DNA from 3 places in the Janthinobacterium sp. BJB446 genome. Region 3 is predicted to be linked to each of the others. Evidence: predicted binding sites of a transcription regulator. Region 3 holds the regulator's gene; each other region holds the start of a gene.

Region 1 (7,327 bases), on a different contig from region 3:
GGACCGCGCCGCGTCGATCCACGGCGCCGAGTATGTGATCGACGGCGGCACCATCCCGACCGTCTAAGCCCGCTGCAACAAGCTCGCCACATGGCAAAAGGCCCCGCATCCGCGAGGCCTTTGTGACATGACTGGTAACGCTATCGGCTGGTTTATTCCCAGTTCAGCGCGCCGCCGGTCTGGTATTCCGTCACGCGCGTCTCGAAGAAGTTGCGTTCCTTCTTCATGTCGATCATCTCGCTCATCCATGGGAATGGATTTTCCTCCTGGGCGAACAGCGGCTCGATGCCGATCTGCTGCGCGCGGCGGTTGGCGATGAAGCGCAGATAGCCCTTGAACATCGGCGCATTCAGACCCAGCACGCCGCGCGGCATGGTGTCTTCCGCGTACGCGTATTCCAGTTCCACGGCCTTCATGAACAGATCCTTGATCTCTTCGCGGAAGGCGGCCGTCCACAGCTGCGGGTTTTCCATCTTGATCGTGTTGATCAGGTCGATGCCAAAGTTGCAATGCATCGATTCATCGCGCAGGATGTACTGGTACTGCTCCGCAGCACCCATCATCTTGTTCTGGCGGCCCAGCGCCAGGATCTGCGTGAAGCCGACGTAGAAGAACAGGCCTTCCATCAGGCAGGCAAACACGATCAGGGACTTCAGCAGTTTCTGGTCGTTTTCCACCGTGCCGGTGACAAACGCCGGGTCGGTCAGGGTGTTGATGAACGGAATCAGGAATTCATCCTTGTCGCGGATCGACTTGACTTCGTTGTAGGCGTTGAAGATCTCGCCTTCGTCCAGACCCAGCGATTCGACGATGTACTGGTAGGCGTGCGTATGGATCGCTTCCTCGAACGCCTGGCGCAGCAGGTACTGGCGGCATTCCGGCGCCGTGATGTGGCGGTAGGTGCCCAGCACGATGTTGTTGGCGGCCAGCGAGTCGGCCGTCACGAAGAAGCCCAGGTTGCGCTTGACCAGGCGGCGCTCGTCGTCCGTCAGGCCATTCGGGTTCTTCCACAGCTCGATATCGCGCTGCATGTTGACTTCCTGCGGCATCCAGTGGTTGGCGCAGCCGGCCAGGTATTTGTCCCACGCCCATTTGTACTTGAACGGCACCAGCTGGTTGACGTCCGTCTTGCCGTTGATGATGCGCTTGTCGTCGGCATTCACGCGGCGCGCCACTTGCTCGGCGTTCGCTTCGGACGGCTCGGCACCTGCCGGCAGGTTCAATTCGGTATTTCCCAGTGGCGCTTGCTGCGCCGGACGCGGCACAGCTGCCGACGTGGTTTCATCATCCCAAGACAACGACATATTCTTCTTCCTTTCCATGCCGGCGAGCCGGCGATCCGCAACAGGCCCGTTGTATCGGACAATGCGGACATTGACAACATTGAATCAGCCCGGCCGTGCCGGGCTGACAACTAAAATCTTACTGGCAGGCTTCGCATTCCTCAAAGCCATCGTCACCCGGACGCAGGTAGCAGGCTTCGCCATCGGCGTCGTCCGCTGCCGCTGCCACTACCGGCGCCACGGCCACTGCGGCTGCCGCCACGACGGCTGCCTGGGCGCTGGTTTGTGCACTTTGGGCGCTGGCCGACATGCCACCGTCGACTGCCACGGCGTTCAGGGCGCCCGTCTTGGAGGTCGATTTCTCCATGTGGGTAGCGGCGATGGTACGCAGGTAATAAGTGGTTTTCAGGCCACGCAGCCATGCCAGCTTGTAGGTTTCGTCCAGTTTCTTGCCCGATGCGCCAGCCATGTAGATGTTCAGCGACTGGGCCTGGTCGATCCACTTCTGGCGACGCGAAGCCGCTTCCACCAGCCAGCTTGGCGATACTTCGAAGGCCGTGGCATAGATATCGCGCAGGTCTTGCGGGATGCGGTCGATCTTCACCAGCGAGCCGTCGAAGTACTTCAGGTCCGAGATCATGACTTCATCCCACAGGTCGCGCGCCTTCAGGTCGCGCACCAGGTAGCCGTTGATTTCGGTGAATTCGCCCGACAGGTTCGATTTCACGTACAGGTTCTGGAACGTCGGCTCGATACAGGCCGAGACGCCGATGATGTTCGAAATCGTCGCCGTCGGGGCGATCGCCACGCAATTCGAGTTGCGCATGCCGAACTTGGCGATGCGTTCGCGCACCGGGGTCCAGTCCATGGCCGACGAGGAATCGACTTCCAGGTAACCGCCGCGCTCTTCGGCCAGCAGTTTGACCGAGTCTTGCGGCAGGATGCCACGGTCCCACAGCGAACCTGCATACGATTCATAGCGGCCGCGCTCTTCGGCCAGTTCCGTCGACGCCAGGTAGGCGTAGTAGCAAACGGCTTCCATCGAGGTGTCGGCAAACGACACGGCGGCGTCCGAGGCGAACGGGATGCGCATCATGTGCAGGCAGTCCTGGAAGCCCATCACGCCCATGCCGACCGGACGGTGGCGCATGTTCGAATTGCGCGCCTTGTCGACGGCGTAGTAATTGATGTCGATGACGTTGTCGAGCATGCGCATGGCGGTACGGATGGTCTTGGCCAGCTTGACGTGATCGAGCTTGCCTTCCTTCATGTGCGCCGGCATGTTCACGGAACCGAGGTTGCAGACGGCGATTTCATCGCTGCTGGTGTTCAGGGTGATTTCCGTGCACAGGTTCGAGCTGTGGACGACGCCGACGTGCGACTGCGGGCTGCGGATGTTGCAAGGGTCCTTGAACGTGATCCATGGGTGGCCCGTTTCAAACAGCATCGACAGCATCTTGCGCCACAGGTCCAGCGCCTGGATTTTCTTGAAGACGCGGATTTCGCCGGCGGCGGCCTTGGCTTCATAGCCCACGTAAGCCTGTTCAAAAGCCTTGCCGACCTTGTCGTGCAAGTCTGGCGTGTCCGACGGCGAGAATAGGGTCCATTCGCCTTTTTCCATGACGCGCTTCATGAACATGTCGGGAATCCAGTTCGCCGTGTTCATGTCGTGCGTGCGGCGGCGGTCGTCGCCCGTGTTCTTGCGCAGGTCGAGGAATTCCTCGATATCCATGTGCCAGGTTTCCAGGTAGGCGCAGACGGCGCCCTTGCGCTTGCCGCCCTGGTTGACTGCCACGGCCGTGTCATTCACCACTTTCAGGAACGGCACCACGCCTTGCGACTTGCCGTTGGTGCCCTTGATGTGGGCGCCCAGGGCGCGCACTGGCGTCCAGTCGTTACCCAGACCGCCTGCGAACTTGGCCAGCAGCGCGTTGTCCTTGATGGCGTCGTAGATGCCTTCCAGGTCATCCGAGACGGTGCTCAGGTAGCACGACGACAGCTGCGAGCGCAGGGTGCCCGAGTTGAACAGGGTCGGCGTCGAGCTCATGAAGTCGAACGAGGACAGCAGGCTGTAGAACTCGATGGCGCGCGCTTCGCGGTCCGCCTCGTTCAGCGCCAGGCCCATGGCCACGCGCATGTAGAACGCCTGCGGCATTTCGATGCGCACGTCCTGGATGTGCAGGAAGTAGCGGTCATACAGGGTTTGCAGGCCGATGTAGCCGAATTGCAAGTCGCGGTCGGCCACGATGGCTTTCGCCAGGCGTTCCAGGTCGAAGCTGGCGAGTACCGGGTTCAGCAGCTCGGCGGCGATGCCCTTGGCGATGTATTGCGGGAAATACGTCAGGTATTCGGCGGCAGCGGCCGCTTGCGGCACTTCCTTGCCGAACACTTCCTTGCGCACCGTGTGCAGCAGGATGCGGGCCGTGACCTGGCTGTAGGCCGGGTCTTTTTCCATCAGCGCGCGCGCCGCCAGAATGGCCGACTTGTGCAGCTCTTCGACGGGCACGCCGTCGTACAGGTTTTTCACTGTTTCAGCCAGGATGGCGTCGGCATCGACGTGCTTTTCCAGGCCGGCGCAGGCGGCGTTGATCAGGTCGCGCACTTCCTGCATGTCCAGCAGGCGGCGCACGCCGTTGTCGGTGACGTTCAGCTGGGGTGCGGAAACTTGCGCGGAGGCGCCTTGCGCTTCCTTCTGCAGGCGGCGCTCTTCCATGTGCTTGGCGCGGTACAGCACGTAGGCACGCGCCACGTCGTGCTCGCCCGAACGCATCAGCGACAGTTCCACCTGGTCTTGCACGTCTTCGATATGGAAGGTGCCGCCACCCGGATGGCGGCGCACCAGCGCGGCGACGACGCCGTCGGTCAATTGTTCCACCAGTTCGCGGATGCGTGCCGAGGCTGCGCCCTGGCCGCCGTTAACGGCCAAAAACGCCTTGGTCATGGCGATGGCGATCTTCGAAGGCTCAAATGCCACCACCGCGCCGTTGCGGCGGATGATGCGATAGTCGCCCAATGCCGCGCCCGTGCTCGCCACACTGTTGGCCGCGCCTGGCGCTGGCGATACTGGCGTTGGATGGATGGAAATATCTTGTGGTGATTGCATTGAAGCTCCCGTTGTCAGCTAAAGTCAGCCTGCAGTTTTGCTGCCGCGTGTGTTGTTGAATAGAACGCCCGATGGTCAGGGTTTCTTCAGGTATTTGTTGCTAAATAGTAAATTCATAGTGCATAAAACAGCTCAGTATCCATCTCGCCACACCGCACTGCCCGGCTGGCGCGAAACACGATCAAGGGTGATAAACCGCCAGTTCCAGTGCTTTATCAGCAATCCGGATAGCTTTGACAATAATTCTGAAAACGTCTGTGATGGCACTAGATATAGTCTTTACATCCAACTTCTACACTAATTGTAGTACCCATCGAAGGGTGATGCAATAGTTTTCCGGCATCCGCCAGCGTAATTTTTTGTCTTTTCTTATACGATTTCGGTTGACTTTTCAGGGCATGGATGGAAAGCCCAATCCCCGCGAAGTAAGCGCTAACGCAGGCTGCCCGCGCAAGGTTTCCAGCCAGCATACTTGGTAAAAATGCCAGTCAAAAAACGGTCCCGGATCCGTCTTCCTTCCCGGCGCGATATGCTCGTGGCCGCGCACCTGGGACAGCCCGTAGCGCGCCGCCAGCGCCACCGTCAGCGCCGCCAGGACATGGTATTGCCGCCGCTGGAAGGGCACATCGTCCGCGCCTTCCATTTCGATACCGATGGAATAGCCATTGCACTGCGGACGTCCCTCGAAGGTGGACGCGCCGGCATGCCAGGCACGTTTATCAGCAGAAACATATTGCAGCAACGCACCATCGCGCCGCACAAAAAAGTGCGCTGAGACTTGCAAGCCACGCAGGTCGGCGAAAGAAGGATCGGCATTATAATCTACCCGGCCCGTAAACAAGTCCGACACATGCGGTCCGCCAAAGTGGCCGCCCGGCAAGCTGATGTTATGGATCACCAGCAAATCGACTTGCGCGCCGTCCGGTCGCGCATCGTAGTATTGGGAGTCATAGCGCAGCGCGCCATCGCACCAGCCGTCTTCATCTATCGTCCATGCGCTCATCAAATAGGGCTTCCTGTATCGTCAATTTCTGCATGCGGTAACGCAACTGGCGCACGCTCAGGCCCAGTTGGCGTGCCGCCCGCGCGCGGTGGTAGCGCGCCTGCACCAGCGCCAGCATGATCATGTCGCGCTCGGCCTGGCGCAAATACATGTCCAGCGGCAAGACGGGGGGCACGCCATACGCCGCCATGCCGGGCAGGCACAGTTGCCGCTCCGGCAAGGCCGGCGGCGCCCGCGACGGCATGCTGCCCGCCGCCGACGGCAAGGCCAGCCCCTCGAGCGCGATCACGCCGCCGTCGGCAAAGGCCAGCGCCCGCTCCAGCACGTTTTCCAGTTCGCGCACATTGCCGGGAAACGCATACGCGGCCAGGGCCGCCAGCACGGGCGGCGCCAGGCTCACGGCCCGGCGCGGCGACAGGCGCGCGAGGATCACCTCACATAATACCTGCAGATCGCCGCGCCGTTCGCGCAGCGGCGGCAGTGCCAGCTCGATTACATTCAGGCGGTAGAACAGGTCCTGGCGAAACGTCCCGGCCGCCACGCCGCGCCCCAGGCCATGCTGGCTGGCGCACAGAATGCGCACGTCGACTGCCTCGTCAGTACTGCCGCCCAGCTTGCGCACGCGGCGCTCCTGCAGCACGCGCAACAGTTTCACCTGCATGGCCAGCGGCAGGTCGTCGACTTCGTCGAGCAGCAGGCTGCCACCGTGGGCTGCCTGGAACAAGCCCTGGCGTTCGTGCAGCGCGCCCGTATAGGCGCCCGGGCGGCAGCCGAAGAATTCCGCTTCCATCAGCGCTTCGGGAATGGCGCCACAGTTGACGGCGATAAACGGGAAGCTGGCGCGCGCCCCCTGCGCATGGATGGCGCGCGCCGCCAGTTCCTTGCCCGTGCCCGATTCGCCGCGGATGGCCACCGGCGCGCCACAGCGGGCGATGCGGCCGATCTGCGCGCGCAGTGCCTGCATGGGCAGCGAGTTGCCGCTCAGTTGCGGCGCCGGCGGCATGCCGGCGGCGGTGACGGTGACGGTCTGCGGGCTGGGACGGGACATGGGAGCGCGCCTTTCTGCAATGGCGGCGACGAACCGCCTGCTGCAGATGCTACGCCGGACGGATGCCGGAGGCCGTTACGATACGGATGAGCAACGCGCGCCGGCACGCCCTTACAAGGTGGCGTGCGCGTGGCTGCAGTAATCGTGGCCCTTGGCCTGCACGTTTTCGGAGGCCGGGTAGTACACGCCGCAATGGGCGCAGCACAGCATCAGTTCGGCATCAGGCAATTCCTGCGGCCGGCCCGGCGGCGCAAACGGATTCGGCTGCTGTTGCTGCTGCGCGCGGGCCCGTTGCTGCATGCTCCGGATCTTGCTGCGGATAGCGAACAGCACCAGGAATACCAGCGCCAGCCAGAATAAAACACGTGTCATGCGAATCCTCGGTGTAAAACCACTTCCAGTACAAAACGGCTGCCGACATAGGCCAGCAGCAAGGTGGCGAAACCGGCCAGGGTAAAACTCAGGGCCGTCTTGCCGCGCCAGCCGCGAAAGCGGCGGCCTGCCAGCAGCGCGGCAAACAACAGCCACGACAGCATGGTAAACACGGATTTGTGATCCCAGTTCAGGGCCTTGCCAAATAGTTGCTCAGAAAACACGATGCCCGACAGCACGGTCAGGCTCAGCAGGATGAAACCCAGGCCGATCATGCGGAACAGCAGTTTTTCCATCGTCAGCAGGGCTGGCAACTGGTCCAGCGCCGTGCCGATGAAGCCGCGGCTTTCGCTGCGCGTATGCAAACGCGATTCCTGCAGCGCCATCAGCACGGCGTGGAAGGCGGCAATCGTCAAGGTGCTGTAGGCAAGCACGGCCACGGCAATGTGCCAGCCGAAGACGGCCGACTTGCCTTCCATGTTGACCTGGCTGCCAGGAAAGGCCCAGGCCAGGCCGAT
Region 2 (7,327 bases), 490 kb from region 3:
CCTGCCGCCAGTTGCTGGAACAGGCCTTCATAGGTGCTCGACGTATCGAGGCGCAAGCCATTCGCCTGCAGGATGGCGGAGTCGGGCCAGTCGCGCATCTGCCCGGCAGACAGTCGCGCAAGGGCGGCAATGCTGCGCACATCGCGCAGCAGTTGCGGCTGGCGCGCCTGGATCAATGCCACTCTCCAGCCGATGAGGCCGCGGTCGATGGGGATGCGCACTGGCAACAATTGCGTTTCGCGCGCGCGGCTCGTCATCGCCCAGACGACATCGACGCTGCCCGATGCCATGGCGATTTCCTGCATCGCGCGCGTCTGCACCATGCGCAGTGCGGAGCGGCGCAAGGCATAGGCCTGGCCCGAACGGGCCAGCGCCTGTTGCAGCAAGGCCGTCACATAGCCTTGCTGCGGATCATCGAGCGCCTGATGGCGCGGATACACGAGCGGCAGCGGCGGCACCGCGCCGATGGCCGCGCCCAACGGCCACAGGGCGGCAAGCTTGAGCAGGGGGCGGCGCCGCATGGCCCCTCCTTTCCAGCGCATTCATAGCGTTCTTATCAGAATGACAGTATCGCGCAGCAGAGCACGCTTGTCGACTGGAATACGGCAACTGTGTACAAAACAACAGCAGTTTCAAACTGCAGCAGAGAGGCTGGAGTTAATCCAGATCAACAAAACCGCAAATAGGAAATAAATCTTGCGTGCTGCTCTGGACGGCATGCGCGCCCCTCGCCTACGCTGTTTTTTTATTTGAAAAACAAGAGGAACACATGCAGACAGCGCGCTTGAATATTATCGGGATGGATCACGAAGGCTGCGCCGACAGGCTGACGGGCGCGCTCGAAGCCGTTACGGGCGTGAGCACCGTGTGCGTCTCGCTGGCGCGGCACGGCGCCACGGTGCAGTTCGACGAACGTCTGGCCACGCAGGAACGCCTGCTAGCCGCCGTCAACGACGCCGGCTTCATGGGCGAAGCGACGGATGAAGAACAGCTGGCATCGCGCAGCGGCGCTTGCGGCCACTGCCGCCACTGAGCGCCTGCCCTCCCTTTTCCAGCTCAGCCTTCGCGCGCGCCCCGGTCGCGCAGATGCGCCAGCACGCGGCGCGGTCCCAGCGCCTGCAAGTCGAACGGCGGCAACTCGATGGCGTCGAGCGTATTCTTGAACAGCAAGCCCAGTTCCGTGTCGCCTTCCAGGCTCAGGCGACGGCTGAAGAACAGGGTGTCCGGATCTTCGTGGCGCCGCGCCAGCAGCATCAAATCATGCACGCTGGCCGCGATGCACAGGTCCGGCACGTCGACATAGCGCTCGGCCACAAACACCGTGCCCTGCCACTCGAAATCGAAGGCGATGCCCGCGTCCAGCAGCCGCAAGCGCAAGCTGCGCCCTTCCAGGCTGCGCCGCACGTCGTCGGGCAATTGCGGCGCCAGCAGGCGGTTCAAGCCTTGCACGAACAGCCAGGAGGCGGGATACGGGGGCAGCTTGGACAGCAATTCGGCCAGCGGTTCCGGCAAGCGGTACGACACGCCGGGCTTGCTCATGGGAGGCTTGGCCGGGATCGGCAATCTTTCCAGTTGATCTTGCATGGTGCTTCCTTTCGATGCGTTCAATGTGCGGCGTGCTGTTCCATGCCGGGCTGGCCATGCCAGTAGCCGTCGCAGGCGCCGGCCGGCTGACAGGCCGCCAGCTGGGCCTGCGCGCCGATGCCGCTGACCTGGCCACGGCGGGCGCGGTCGAAGATGGCGATGACTTGTTCCGTATGCATGGCTTGCGGGCTGATGCGCGCCACCGCCACGCCCATGTCGCGCATGGCCTCGAGTTCTCGCACCAGGTTGTAGACCAGCGCCGACTGCGTCTGCGTGCCATTCAGTACCAGGAATGGCACTTCGTCGCGCGTGCGCAGCAGCAGGCCGTCCGGCTCTTCCAGGCAGCTGTAGCCGCAATCGTCCTTCGGCAGGTTGCGGTTGCGCGCCGTGAAGCAGCGCGCGGAAAACGCCAGCGGCATGCGGCCATAGGCGAAGACTTCCGTCTCCAGCCCTTCCGGTTTCTGGCGCTGCATCTCGGCCAGCGCCGTCTGCCCCATTTCCAGCGGCATCACCCAGCGCCGCGCGCCCAGGCGCGCCAGCAGTTGCAGGCTGGGACCATTGAACAGGTTCAGATGGGGGCCGGCGACGAAGGACGTGCCCTTTTCCATGCAGTGCACGGCGCCCATGTCGTTGGCCTCGACGCCGTAGCGGCCATTGCCCGTGATGCGGCGCAGGGTCGCCAGTTCGGCGCCCGCCTCGATCAGCGCCTGCGTCGACAGCACCACTTCCTTGCCGGCGGCGGCCAGCATGTCGGCGATATCGAGCCAGTCGGCCAGGCGCACCTCATGCCGGCGCGAACAGACGGTTTCGCCCAGGTACACGATATCGACGGCGGTGCCGGCGATCTGCTGGTAAAACTCGAAGACGGTGGCACGCGGCCAGTAGTACAGCAAGGGGCCCAGTGAAAGCTTCAGCATGTTCATCCTCTATTTCCAAGATCTGTGGTAAGCACCTAATGTGTGCTGCTGGCCTTCGGCCAGCTTGTCCATGGCCGCCATCCAGCCCGGCTTGACGGCGTAGCGCGCATTGCCTTCGCGGCAGGCGTCGATCGCCTCGCGCCACACGCGCGTCACCTGCGCCACGTAGGCGGGGCTGCGCTGGCGTCCTTCGATCTTCACGGCCCGCACGCCCATGGCGATCAGTTGCGGCAGCAGCGCCAGGGTATTCAGGCTGGCCGGCTCCTCGATGGCGTAATACTCTTCATCATTGACTTCGAAACGGCCCTTGCACAGGGTGGGATAGCTGGCGTTTTCGCCGGGCGCATAGCGGTCGATCAGCACGCCGTTCAGGCGCGATTCGAGGCCGTTCGGCGTTTCCAGCCAACGCACGGATTTCGCCGGCGAGCACACGCCATGGGTATTCGGCGCCTCACCCGTCGCATACGACGACAGCGCGCAGCGCCCTTCGACCATCACGCACAGGGAGCCGAAGCCGAAGACCTCGATCTCGACTTCCGTCTTGGCGATCAGTTGCTCCACCTGCGCCATCGACAGCACGCGCGGCAGCACGGCGCGGGCGATGCCGAAGTGCTCATGGTAAAAATTGATGGCCTCGTAGTTGGTGGCCGAGCCCTGCACGGACAGGTGCAGGCGCAGCTGCGGGTGGTGCTCACTTGCGTAGGCCATCAGGCCCGGATCGGCCACGATCATGGCGTCAATGCCGGCCTGCGCGGCGCGGTCGATGGCGCTGCGCCACACGGCCCAGTTGTGCGGCTGCGGATAGGTATTCAGCGCCAGCAGCACCTTGCGCCCATATTGGTGGGCGTAGCGCACGCCCTCGGCGATGGCCTTCTCGTCGAAATTGAGGCCGGCGAAATTGCGCGCATTGGTGGCGTCGCGAAAGCCCAGGTAAACGGTGTCGGCGCCATTGTCGACGGCTGCTTTCAAGGCGGGCAGGCTGCCGGCGGGGCAGACCAGTTCCAGCGGTCCTGCCACGCGGGTGGCGGTGGTTGATTCAAGCATCATGATATTCACAGTCCTGTATCGGCTCAGGGTGCAGACTATAGCCCCGCCCATGCTGCCCAGTCCTTGACGCAGGTGAAGGAATGCATGCATGGCTGGCGCGCGTTCAACTTGCTTGACCTGGCTGTAAAATGCCCCACTTTTCTCCCTCTTCGATTGCCCGCCATGCCCCGCAAACCGCTGCTGATCTTCCTGCTCACCCTGTTCCTCACCGTGCTGCAAGTGCAGTGGGCCGCGCCCGCCGACGGCTATGTCGAAGAAAAGCTCTCCATCCTGTCGCCCGAGATACTGGGCGCGTATCCGGGCGTGCTGCTGCTGTTCCTGCAAGCCGTCTTCGCGCGCCGCGCCATGCCGGCGCCGCGCCAGATCGCCATCAGCACGGGCCTGCTGGCCGTCTACTGGCTGCTGGCGAACTACGTCACCTTCGATATCCGCGTCGCCAGCTGGAGCACCTTCTCGCCGCTGGAAATCTGGGCGCACGTGCTGCCCGCCTCCACCATCAGCATCGCCGTCTGCGCCGCCGCGTACTTTGGCCTGAGCTGCGTCATCCTGCGCCAGGGCCGCGCGAAAAAGTAAACGGGGGGCGCTTTTTTCACCTGCATCAAGGATTCGTCACGCAACTGCACGCGCCCTTTGACGCCACTATATTTAGTGATTAATCTCCATAAAAACACCGCATGTTGTGTTTATTGGAGGTTTCATGACGACAAATGCAGTTTCCCCCACACGCGGCCAGGTCGATGTCGCCGCGTCCATCAATGAATACCTGGAGCGGCGCGACTGGCGCGTCAACGCCAACGCCAACCAGGGCTACTCGCTGGGCGGCCTGATACTCAACGTGTCGGGCAAGGTGATCGCCAACTACTGGCTGGACCAGGTCTATCCGCCGGAAGTGGGCGCGGCGCACCGCGAAGCGGCGCTGCACATCCACGACCTCGACATGCTGGCCGGCTATTGCGCCGGCTGGTCGCTGCGCACCCTGCTGCACGAAGGCTTGAATGGCGTGCCGGGCAAGATCGAATCCGGTCCGCCCAAGCACATGTCGAGCGCCATCGGCCAGATCGTCAATTTTCTCGGCACCCTGCAAAACGAGTGGGCCGGCGCGCAGGCGTTCAGCTCCTTCGACACCTACATGGCACCCTACATCCGCAAGGACAGCCTGCGCTACGAAGACGTGCGCCAGTACATGCAGGAGCTGATCTTCAACCTCAACGTGCCATCGCGCTGGGGCACGCAGACGCCGTTTACCAACCTCACCTTCGACTGGGTCTGCCCGGACGACCTGCGCGAGCAAATTCCCGTCATCGCCGGCCAGGAGATGGACTTCAGCTATGGCGAGCTGCAGGTGGAGATGGACATGATCAACCGCGCCTACATCGAGATCATGATGGCGGGCGATGCCAAGGGCAGAGTCTTCACCTTCCCCATCCCCACCTATAACATCACCGAGGATTTCGACTGGCATAGCGAAAACGCCGAACGCCTGTTCGAGATGACGGCCCGCTACGGCCTGCCCTACTTCCAGAACTTCATCAATTCGGAACTCAAGCCGAACATGATCCGCTCCATGTGCTGCCGCCTGCAGCTGGACTTGCGCGAACTGCTGAAACGGGGCAACGGCCTGTTCGGTTCCGCCGAGCAGACGGGTTCCCTGGGCGTGGTGACGATCAACTGCGCGCGCCTGGGCTACCGATGGCGCGGCGACGAGCCAGCCCTGATGGCGGACCTGGACCGCCTGCTGGAACTGGGCAAGACGAGCCTGGAAATCAAGCGCCGCATCATCGAGGAACTGATGCAGCAAGGCCTGTTCCCGTACACGAAGCGCTACCTTGGCACCCTGCGCAACCACTTCTCCACCCTGGGCGTGAACGGCATCAACGAAATGATCCGCAATTTCAGCGGCGACGCCCATGACATCACGAGTCCCGAGGGCCATGCGCTGGCCGTGCGCCTGCTCGACCACGTGCGCGCCCGCATGGTGCAATTCCAGGAAGAGACGGGCCATATGTACAACCTGGAAGCGACGCCGGCCGAAGGCACGACCTACCGCTTCGCCCGCGAAGACCGCAAGCGCTATCCCGCCATCCTGCAGGCGGGCACGGTCGACAACCCGTACTACACGAATTCGTCGCAGCTGCCCGTCGGCCACACGGACGACCCGTTCGAGGCGCTGGAATTGCAGGACGCGCTGCAGCGCAAGTACACGGGCGGCACGGTGCTGCACCTGTACATGACGGAAGCGCTGTCGGACGCGAATGCCTGCCGCGAGCTGGTGAAACGCGCCCTGAGCCGCTTCTCGCTGCCCTACATCACGGTCACGCCCACGTTTTCCATCTGCCCGCGCCACGGCTACCTGGCCGGCAAACATGAATTCTGTCCCACCTGCGACGCGGAACTGATCGCGCGCAAGCAGTCCGATCTCGCTCACCCACTCAAGGAAACGCCATGAACGCACGTCCCGACTTCACTCCCGCCATCACCCTGCTCGACACCGAACGCCAGCGCTGCGAAATCTGGACCCGCGTGATGGGCTATCACCGCCCCGTCGCCTCGTTCAACATCGGCAAGCAGGGCGAATTCCACGAGCGCCAGTACTTTACGGAAGCGAGCGCCCGGGTTGGCCTGTCCGCCTGCCATGGCGGCTGATTTGAAAGTGGGCGGCCTGACGCCCTTTTCCGCCACCGACTACCCTGGCAAGCTGGCGGCCGTGGTGTTCGTGCAGGGCTGCCCCTGGCGTTGCGGCTATTGCCACAATCCGCACTTGCAAGCCCGCACGCCGGAAGGCGCCATGCCCTGGCACGACGTGTTGACCTGGCTGCGCCGCCGCATAGGCCTGGTCGACGCCGTCGTCTTCAGCGGTGGCGAAGCGTGCATGGACCCGGCGCTGGGGCGGGCCATGCAAGACGTCAGGGAACTGGGGTTCGGCATCGGCCTGCACACGGCCTGCATCTATCCGCAGCGCCTGCAGGAAGTGCTGCCCCTGGTCGACTGGGTCGGCTTCGACATCAAGGCGCCGTTTGCCGACTATCGTCATGTGACCCGCGTGGCCGGCAGCGGCGACCCGGCGCGCGCCTGCCTAGACACCATCCTCGCCAGCGGCGTCGCCTACGAATGCCGCACCACCACCCACCCGGATCTGCTGCCGGACGAGCAGTTGCTGTCCCTGGCCACCACCCTGGCCGCGAAAGGCGTCGACAACTACGTGCTGCAGCAATTCCGCGCCGAAGGCTGCGCGGACGCGGCGCTGTCCGGCCGCCCCCTGCACGGCTATCCGGCGGCGCCTACCTTGGCGCAAATCGGCGCCATGTTTCCGCGATTTACATTCCGTAATCATGGCGGTTGATCCTGCCGCCACATAATTGCAGAAAGCTCTACAAAATTCCCCGTTCTGCAACGCTGAAATGTCTTGCGTGCTGTAATGTATCAACTGTGCCGCGCGCCATGCGCAGCCCATCAGATTCTTCACTCCGCATTACAGATAAGCGTCATCCATGAACGATTTCACCGCAGTCAGCCCAGGCACTCCTTCCACCCACGCCGACATCCTGTACGGCCCGCCGCGACCGGATCTGCTGCGCGAGGAAGTACTGGCCGACCTGCTGGAAGCGACGGCACGCCGCTGCCCGCAACAGACCGCCCTGATCGACGGCGAACGCCGCATCACGTATGCGGAGCTCGACGCGCAGGCGGGACTGGCCGCGTCGCGCCTGGTGGCGGCCGGCGTCAAGCCGGGCGACATCGTGGGCCTGTGGCTGCCGCGCGGCGCCCATCTGCTGCTGATG
Region 3 (7,327 bases):
CAGCCATTCGGTACGCGCGCGTTCGAAGAATTTCAGGTAATTTGCGTAATAGACGATGCCGCCGGCGTCGGTGTCTTCATAGTAGACACGTACGTTCCAGGTAAAGACTGAAGGCATGTTTATTGCGCCAGTAGTGAGATTGAGCAACATTTTACGCGATTTTTCTTCTTGTGACTGTGGGCGCTTGCTGGAAAGCCATGCAAAAGCTGCATATAAGTTGCACCGCAGCATTGTAAATCCGGCGTGTGCAATGGCAAGCTTCGTAACATACGCTTACATGCCATGGCCAGGTTTAAGTTCAGCTTAAAAGCCGCAGTCATGCCCCGGGGCAGCTTGTGGCCGCACCCTGGCTGGGGTGGCGCGCGGCGATTATAGCCGCACGGTTGCATTCCTTGCTCAATTTGGGCACTTAACTTACAATTTGGCTTCCATTACGTCTCACGTGACTGGCGAAAAGTCGGGCGATCTCCATGAATGGCGATCGGCAAACCGGCGAAAGGTGGGCATCCACCGGGAAACGTGAGATTTTTCATCAGCCGTTCGCCTGGGTAGCCACTATGGAAAAGCACGAAGAGGCTGCCTGTCCAATGTTGTTATTCACTTAACGCCGGCTCCCCTCATTCGATCCAACCTGCCAGTACAAGCACCCTCATACTTGGAGTTTTTACATGTTTGCAAAAGATCACAACCTCGCCAACGTCGATCCTGAATTGTTCGCCGTCATTCAAAAAGAGAATACGCGCCAGCACGACCACATCGAACTGATCGCGTCGGAGAACTACACGTCGCCAGCCGTAATGGAAGCGCAAGGCTCGCAGCTGACGAATAAATATGCCGAAGGCTACCCAGGCAAGCGCTACTACGGTGGCTGCGAATACGTCGACGTGGCCGAGCAACTGGCCATCGACCGCGTGAAACAGCTGTTCGGCGCCGAATGCGCGAACGTGCAGCCGAATTCCGGCTCGCAGGCGAACCAGGGCGTGTTCTTCGCCATGCTGAAACCAGGCGACCTGATCATGGGTATGTCGCTGGCCGAAGGCGGCCACCTGACCCACGGCATGCCGCTGAACATGTCCGGCAAATGGTTTGACGTCGTCTCCTACGGCTTGACGGCGGAAGAAGACATCGACTACGAGGCAATGGAGCGCCTGGCCCGCGAACGCAAACCGAAACTGATCATCGCTGGCGCGTCCGCGTTCTCGAAAAAGATCGACTTCGAACGCTTCAGCAAGATCGCCAAGGAAGTTGGCGCGTATTTCATGGTCGACATGGCCCACTACGCCGGCCTGATCGCCGCCGGCCTGTACCCGAACCCGGTGCCGTTCGCCGACTTCGTCACCTCGACCACGCATAAATCTCTGCGCGGCCCGCGCGGCGGCATCATCCTGATGAAGGCCGAACACGAAAAAGCCATCAACTCGGCCATCTTCCCTGGCATCCAGGGCGGCCCGCTGATGCACGTGATCGCCGGCAAGGCCGTCGCCTTCAAGGAAGCGCTGAGCCCTGAATTCGTCGAATACCAGAAGCAAGTGATCAAGAACGCCGACGTGCTGGCGAAAACCCTGATCAAGCGCGGCCTGCGCATCGTGTCCGGCGGCACCGAATCGCACGTCATGCTGGTCGACCTGCGCGCCAAGAACCTGACGGGCAAGGAAGCCGAAGCCATCCTCGGTTCCGCGCACATCACCTGCAACAAGAACGGCATCCCGAACGACCCGCAAAAGCCATTCGTCACCTCGGGCATCCGCCTGGGCAGCCCGGCGATGACGACGCGCGGTTTCAAGGAAGCGCAAGCGGAAGAAGTGGGCAACCTGATCGCCGACGTGCTGGACAATCCGCATGACGCCGCCACCATCGAGCGCGTGAAAGCGGCCGTGAAAGTGCTGGCCGACGCGCACCCGGTATACGCAGCTTAAGAGCCTGTTCCGGTGAAGGAATACATCTACAGCAGACAGCCCCTCGGAAGCGGGTACTGCGTTGCTCGTCGTAGCATGGCTAGCCATGCGTCCTCCTCGCGCCTTGTCCGCGCGACCGATGAGCAATCTGCTGCAGACGCTCCTTACCGGAATAGTCGCTAATTATTTGTCCAGAATGTGTCATACGGAGTAAGATTCTGTATGACACATTCCAGTCGTGCCCAAGGGCGCCCGGAGTGATTCGGGCGCCCTTTGTACAAGGGCGGCGATTTCCCGTAATTATTACTATAAAGTTGTAGCCAGCCCATGAAATGTCCATTTTGCCAGCACGGCGACACCCAGGTTCTCGATACGCGCGTATCGGAGGAAGGGGATGCCATTCGGCGCCGCCGCCGCTGCGGCAAATGCGACAAGCGTTTTACCACGTACGAGCGCATTGAACTTATCATGCCGGCCGTCGTCAAAAAGAATGGCAGCCGGACGGAGTTCGCTGCGGATAAGTTGCGCGGCAGTTTGATGCTGGCCTTGCGCAAGCGTCCCGTCGCGGCCGCCTCCGTGGATACGGCCATCGCGTCCATCCAGGAAAAACTGTTGACCAGCGGCTTGCGCGAAGTCGATTCCGGCTATATCGGCGAACTCGTCATGCAAGAATTGAAGCGCCTGGACAAGATCGCCTACATCCGCTTCGCCTCCGTCTACAAGAACTTCGAAGACCTGGCCGAGTTCCAGGATGCGATTGCCGAAGTGGGACAGGCACGCAAGCCCTGACGTTCACTTCGCCGCCAACGGGGCCGCTCATGCGCCCCGTTTTCACCACGCCAGCGTTCGCCTGGCAAGCGGCCTGATCAATTCAACGCTGTTCTTCTCACCTTATCGCTGTCCTGTTTGCGCTAGCGCAGATCCGGTTTTTTGCGCGCGCCTATCTTGTAGCTGGGCCGCCTGTTCTTGCGACTCTTTCTGCGGAAGGGAGTAGCGCATGCGCAATGGCGGTCGCACTATGTTTCCTGCGGGTGGTAGCAGCCTCGTCGAGGTGCTCGTGTCGCTGCTGCTGTTGGCGCTGGGTCTGCTCGGTGCCAGCATCCTGCAACTGAACGCCCTGCGCGCGCGCCACGAGTCGGCGTTGTTGTCGGCGGGCGTGCAACTGGCCGCCGGCATGGCCGAGCGCATGCGCGCAAACAGCGTGCTCATGAATGGACCCGATGCGGGCAATCCCTACCTGAACGTGGCGTACGCGGCGACGGACGGCGCCGACGCTGGCGGCGGTGCGCCGGACTGCTTCGGTGCCGCCGCCTGCGGTGCGGCTGAACTGGCGCAATTCGATATCGCCGAATGGAAGCAACGGCTGCATGCGGCCTTGCCCGGCGCGCGTCTGCATATTTGCCGGGACCTCGCCGCGTGGGACGCCGCTGCCCAGGGTTTGCACTGGGCTTGCAGCGGCGGCAAGGGGGCGCCCATCGTCATCAAGCTGGGCTGGCGCGCCCGCCTGCCCGATGGCTCGTCCGCCGAGAATGCGGCAGGCGAGTCGCTGCCCAGGCTGGCATTCCAGCTGGGCGGAGGCGGCGCATGAACCGCCGGCATCGTGGCATGAGCCTGGTGGAATTGCTGGTGGCCCTGTCGCTGGGCGCGCTGTTGATGTTGGCGGCCAGTAGCGTGTTGCTGGCGGCCAGCGGCAGCTATGGCGACCAGTCCGCCAGCGCGCGGCTGGATGACAATGGCCGCTATGCGCTCGATACCATCGCCCGCGCCGTGCGCCAGACGGCGTACGTGAACTGGGATAGCAGCGCCGCGCCCGTCGCCCATGCCGATGACGACAGCGCCAATGTGGCCGGGCTCGACGCGCGCAGCCTGGGCAAGAACAGCGAAGGCATCAGCGGCGCGCTGCCCGGCGCCCTGCATGGCAGCGATGTGCTGGCCTTGCGCTATTACGGCGCCGGCAAGGAAGAGGGCGGCGACGGTTCCGTGCTCAATTGCGCGGGTTTTGGCGTGGGCGCCGCGCAAACGGAGGCGCTGCGGGGTTGGAGCATTTTCTATGTGGCGCAGGGCGCCGATGGCGAGGGCGAGCTGCGCTGCAAATACCGTGGCGCGAACGGCTGGGGCGCAGACGCCATCATCCGCGGCGTCGACGCTTTCCAAGTGCTGTATGGCCTCGACACGGATACGCCGGCCGACGGCGTGGCGAACCGCTATGTCAACGCCAGCGCGCTCGACGCCTACGATGCGGCGCTGGTGCTGGTTGGCGCGGACGCGGCCGCGCGCCAGCGCGATTTTCACCGGCGCACGCACTGGAAGCGCGTGGCCAGCGTGCGCGTGGCCTTGCTGTTGCATGGCGAGGCGGGCCAGGCGGACAAGATGGCGGAACTGGGACCGGCGCAGTTCGATCTGTTCGGCAAGGCGTATGCCGAGGCGCACGGCGCCGGGGACACGGGCGTGCGCATCGCGCGCGCGTCCTTGCCCGCCGCAACGCGCTCCCGGCTGCGGCAACTGGCGCAGACGAGCATCATGCTGCGCAACGGGCCGGCCTAGGCGGGCGGCGCGATGGCTGGCGCGGGCGTCCGCTGTTGCGTACCTTGTCGCGCACTTCGTGGGCGCCGTGGCGGCGCCACCCTCGTGTATGTGCTGTGTCTGCTGGTGATCATCTTGTTGCTGGGCATATCGGCGGCGCAGATGGCCTTGCAGGGCGAAAAGGCGGCACGGGGCGAGCGCGACAGGCAGATCGCGTTTCAGGCGGCGGAGGAGGCATTGGTGGATGCGCAGAACGATATCGAAGGCTTTCCCGGCGCACCGGGGCGCAGCAGCCTCTTCGCGCCAGGCAGTGCGGCAGGGTTTGCGGACGGCTGCGGCGAAGGGGGAACACTGGGCCTGTGCCTGCCGGCAGCCCCGGGTGCGCCGGCACTCTGGCTGAGCACGGACCTGGATGGTGCCGAAGGGGGCAGCCGCACCGTGCCGTACGGCCAGTTTACGGGCGCCGCCATGCAGACGGGGCAGGGTTTCCTGCCGTCGCGCCGGCCCCGCTACCTGATCGAATTGCTGCCGTTTCATCCGCCCGGCGCGCAGGCCACGGCAGTGGCCAGTGGTCTGGCAACGGAAAGCTATGTGTACCGCATCACGGCCATCGGTTTTGGCGCGCAGGAAAGCACGCAAGTCGTGCTGCAAAGCTACTATCGCAAAGAGGCGGCGGGAGCGGGGCCATGAGGGCTTTGCCGTCCGCTTTCTCATCCGCGCTGCGCTGCTCCGGCTGGGCCTGGCTGCTGGGGGCTGGCCTGATTTGCAGTAGTGTCCTTGCCGCCGCTCCCCCGGTGGCGCTGGCGCGGGCCGACGCGGGCTTGCACGGCGCCAGGGTGCCGCCGAATCTGCTGCTCAACCTGTCCCTCACCCACGCTGCTGCCGCTGCCGCACATGGCGGCGACTATGCGCCGCAGCGCGAGTACCAAGGTTATTTCCATGCCCGCATGTGCTACAGCTATCCGTATCGCAGCAAGGACGGCGTCATGCTGCCGGACTTGCGCGTAGCGACCGCTTACTTCTCCGTGCTGAAACCGGCCGATGCGCTGCACGGCTGCGGCGGAGACAGTTTCAGCGGCAACTTTCTCAACTGGGCCAGTGCCAGCATGCTCGACATCGTGCGCTATGCGCTGACGGGCGGCGACCGCGTCATCGACGAGGTGCGCAAGACGGTGCTGCAGCGCGCCTATTTGCCCGATGCCGACAGCCCCATCGACTTTTTTGCCCACCCCGTCTTTTTCCCGCGCAAGGTCTTGCAGACTGGCGTGGCGGCGGCGACACCATTTGCGTTGTCGCAACTGGCCATCGTTTCTTGCCGTAATCGCCTGTTGTTCGGCGACGCCAGTTTGCCTCCGGGCGGCAATTGCGACGCGCCTGGAGCCGCCGCCACGCACGGCGTGTTCCTCGCGCGCGTGCGCGTGTGCGACGCTGATGAGGGGCCGCTGCGCGCCGACTTGTGCCTGGCGTATGGCAAGAACTACAAGCCGGTGGGCGCCGTGCAGCGCCATGGCGGCAGGGTGCGCGTGGGCGTGTTTGGCCATTTGAATGGCCTGCCTGCAAGCGCCGGCGCCGTGTATGGCGGCGTGCTGCGCGCGCCGCTGGCCCACGTGGGACAGCAGCGCTGGATGGCGCCCGACTTTATGCCGCAAGACAATACCGGCGCCGAGTGGCATCCCGCCACTGGCGTGTATGCGGTTCAAGCTGCGGCCCAAGGCGCGAGCCCTGGCGGCGGGGTGACCGCTTACATCAATGGCCTGGGCCGCGGCAACGCCGGGCATCCCGGCGCGTACGCCAGCGCGGCGCCGCTGGCTGAATTGCTGTACGAATCGCTGCGCTATCTGCAGGGGCGGCAAGCGAGCGCCATCGTGCCACCCGCTACGGCACCGCCTGCCATCGACGACGGCTGGCCGGTCGTGACGCAATGGAGCGACCCGCAAACGGCCAGTTGCCAGCGTCACATCGTTGTCAGTTTCGGCGATGCGGGCATGGCGGGCGACCGCTACGTGCCCGGCAACGTCCCGGCGACTCCCGCATCAAACGGCGACCGCGCCCGCGCGCCGGACAGTTTTGCGCCGCCCCCGTTCGATGCGATGGCCTGGACGCATGCGGTGGGCAGCCTGGAAAGCGGTGGCGCGCAAGGCAATCCCGCGCCACGGCCCGAACTGGCGGCACTGGAATTGCTGGCCGAGGGGGCGGGCGGCGCCAGCTACCATGCGGCAGGACTGGCCTACTGGTCGCATGTGCAGGCCCTGCGTCCCGGCGGCAAGAGCGACGGCATGGCGAAGGTCGAGCACTATGCGGGCGACTTGCGCCAGGGCGACCCGGCAGGCGAATCGGCCGCCACTCCCGCCGCTACGCCCTTGTTATTGGCGGCCAAGTATGGCGGCTTTCTCGATGCCAATGGCGATGCCAACCCCTTCAAGAGCGCGACTGGCAGCGCGCTGAGCGAGTGGAGCCTGGATGGCCGCTGGCCCGCCCATTACCTGCCCGGCAGCGACCCGGCCGCCCTGATCGGGGGACTGCGCGCAGCCTTTGCTGCCGCCGACAAGGGCAGCTTGCCGGCGACGCTCGCCGGGCCGGCCCTGATGGCGCTGGCCAGCGGCACGGAAGAGGCTTACTGGTTCCAGGCGCAGATACGCCTGGCCGATGGCAGCATGACCTTGTCGCGCACCGCATTTACCGTGGGGGCCGATGGCGCACTGCTTCCCGGCAAGCCATGGTGGCGCACGGGCGGGCAGGAGCAGGTCGCGCCAGATGGAACGCCGGCGGTTTTGCGTCCCGTCTACACGCTCGACGCCAAGGGCTCCCTGATGCCGCTGGCCTGGAAGCGGCTCGATACGGAGCAGCGCGGCGCATTCGACGGTGGCGATGGACGAGGGGAAGAGCGCCTGGCGTATCTGCTGGGCCAG

The links. Region 3 encodes NrdR, which represses ribonucleotide reductase genes. Its sites were predicted from a motif close to CACNANATNTNGTG; they were not measured.
Region 1: CSQ92_RS17045 (ribonucleoside-diphosphate reductase subunit alpha) is a predicted target of NrdR. The motif match lies at 4,651-4,664, and genes of this name have one in related genera.
Region 2: CSQ92_RS02570 (ribonucleoside triphosphate reductase) is a predicted target of NrdR. The motif match lies at 4,186-4,199, and genes of this name have one in related genera.

What each region holds. Positions count from the first base shown of each region.
Region 1 is NZ_PDZK01000002.1:287,180-294,506, forward strand. It holds gene CSQ92_RS17035 (SDR family oxidoreductase) at 1-67, shown strand, start outside; gene CSQ92_RS17040 (ribonucleotide-diphosphate reductase subunit beta) at 153-1,304, opposite strand; gene CSQ92_RS17045 (ribonucleoside-diphosphate reductase subunit alpha) at 1,423-4,386, opposite strand; gene ampD (1,6-anhydro-N-acetylmuramyl-L-alanine amidase AmpD) at 4,778-5,389, opposite strand; gene CSQ92_RS17055 (sigma 54-interacting transcriptional regulator) at 5,367-6,437, opposite strand; gene CSQ92_RS17060 (PP0621 family protein) at 6,549-6,809, opposite strand; gene CSQ92_RS17065 (cytochrome C assembly family protein) at 6,806-7,327, opposite strand, start outside.
Region 2 is NZ_PDZK01000001.1:567,366-574,692, reverse strand. It holds gene CSQ92_RS02600 (substrate-binding periplasmic protein) at 1-521, opposite strand, end outside; gene CSQ92_RS02595 (heavy-metal-associated domain-containing protein) at 770-1,033, shown strand; gene ubiT (ubiquinone anaerobic biosynthesis accessory factor UbiT) at 1,057-1,584, opposite strand; gene ubiV (ubiquinone anaerobic biosynthesis protein UbiV) at 1,605-2,501, opposite strand; gene ubiU (ubiquinone anaerobic biosynthesis protein UbiU) at 2,511-3,548, opposite strand; gene CSQ92_RS02575 (hypothetical protein) at 3,711-4,121, shown strand; gene CSQ92_RS02570 (ribonucleoside triphosphate reductase) at 4,246-5,994, shown strand; gene nrdD (anaerobic ribonucleoside-triphosphate reductase) at 5,991-6,191, shown strand; gene CSQ92_RS02560 (anaerobic ribonucleoside-triphosphate reductase activating protein) at 6,181-6,888, shown strand; gene CSQ92_RS02555 (Pls/PosA family non-ribosomal peptide synthetase) at 7,037-7,327, shown strand, end outside.
Region 3 is NZ_PDZK01000001.1:80,534-87,860, forward strand. It holds gene ybgC (tol-pal system-associated acyl-CoA thioesterase) at 1-117, opposite strand, end outside; ZMP/ZTP riboswitch at 433-557, shown strand; gene glyA (serine hydroxymethyltransferase) at 669-1,916, shown strand; gene nrdR (transcriptional regulator NrdR) at 2,223-2,684, shown strand; gene pilV (type IV pilus modification protein PilV) at 2,914-3,483, shown strand; gene CSQ92_RS00420 (PilW family protein) at 3,480-4,439, shown strand; gene CSQ92_RS00425 (pilus assembly PilX family protein) at 4,524-5,108, shown strand; gene CSQ92_RS00430 (pilus assembly protein) at 5,105-7,327, shown strand, end outside.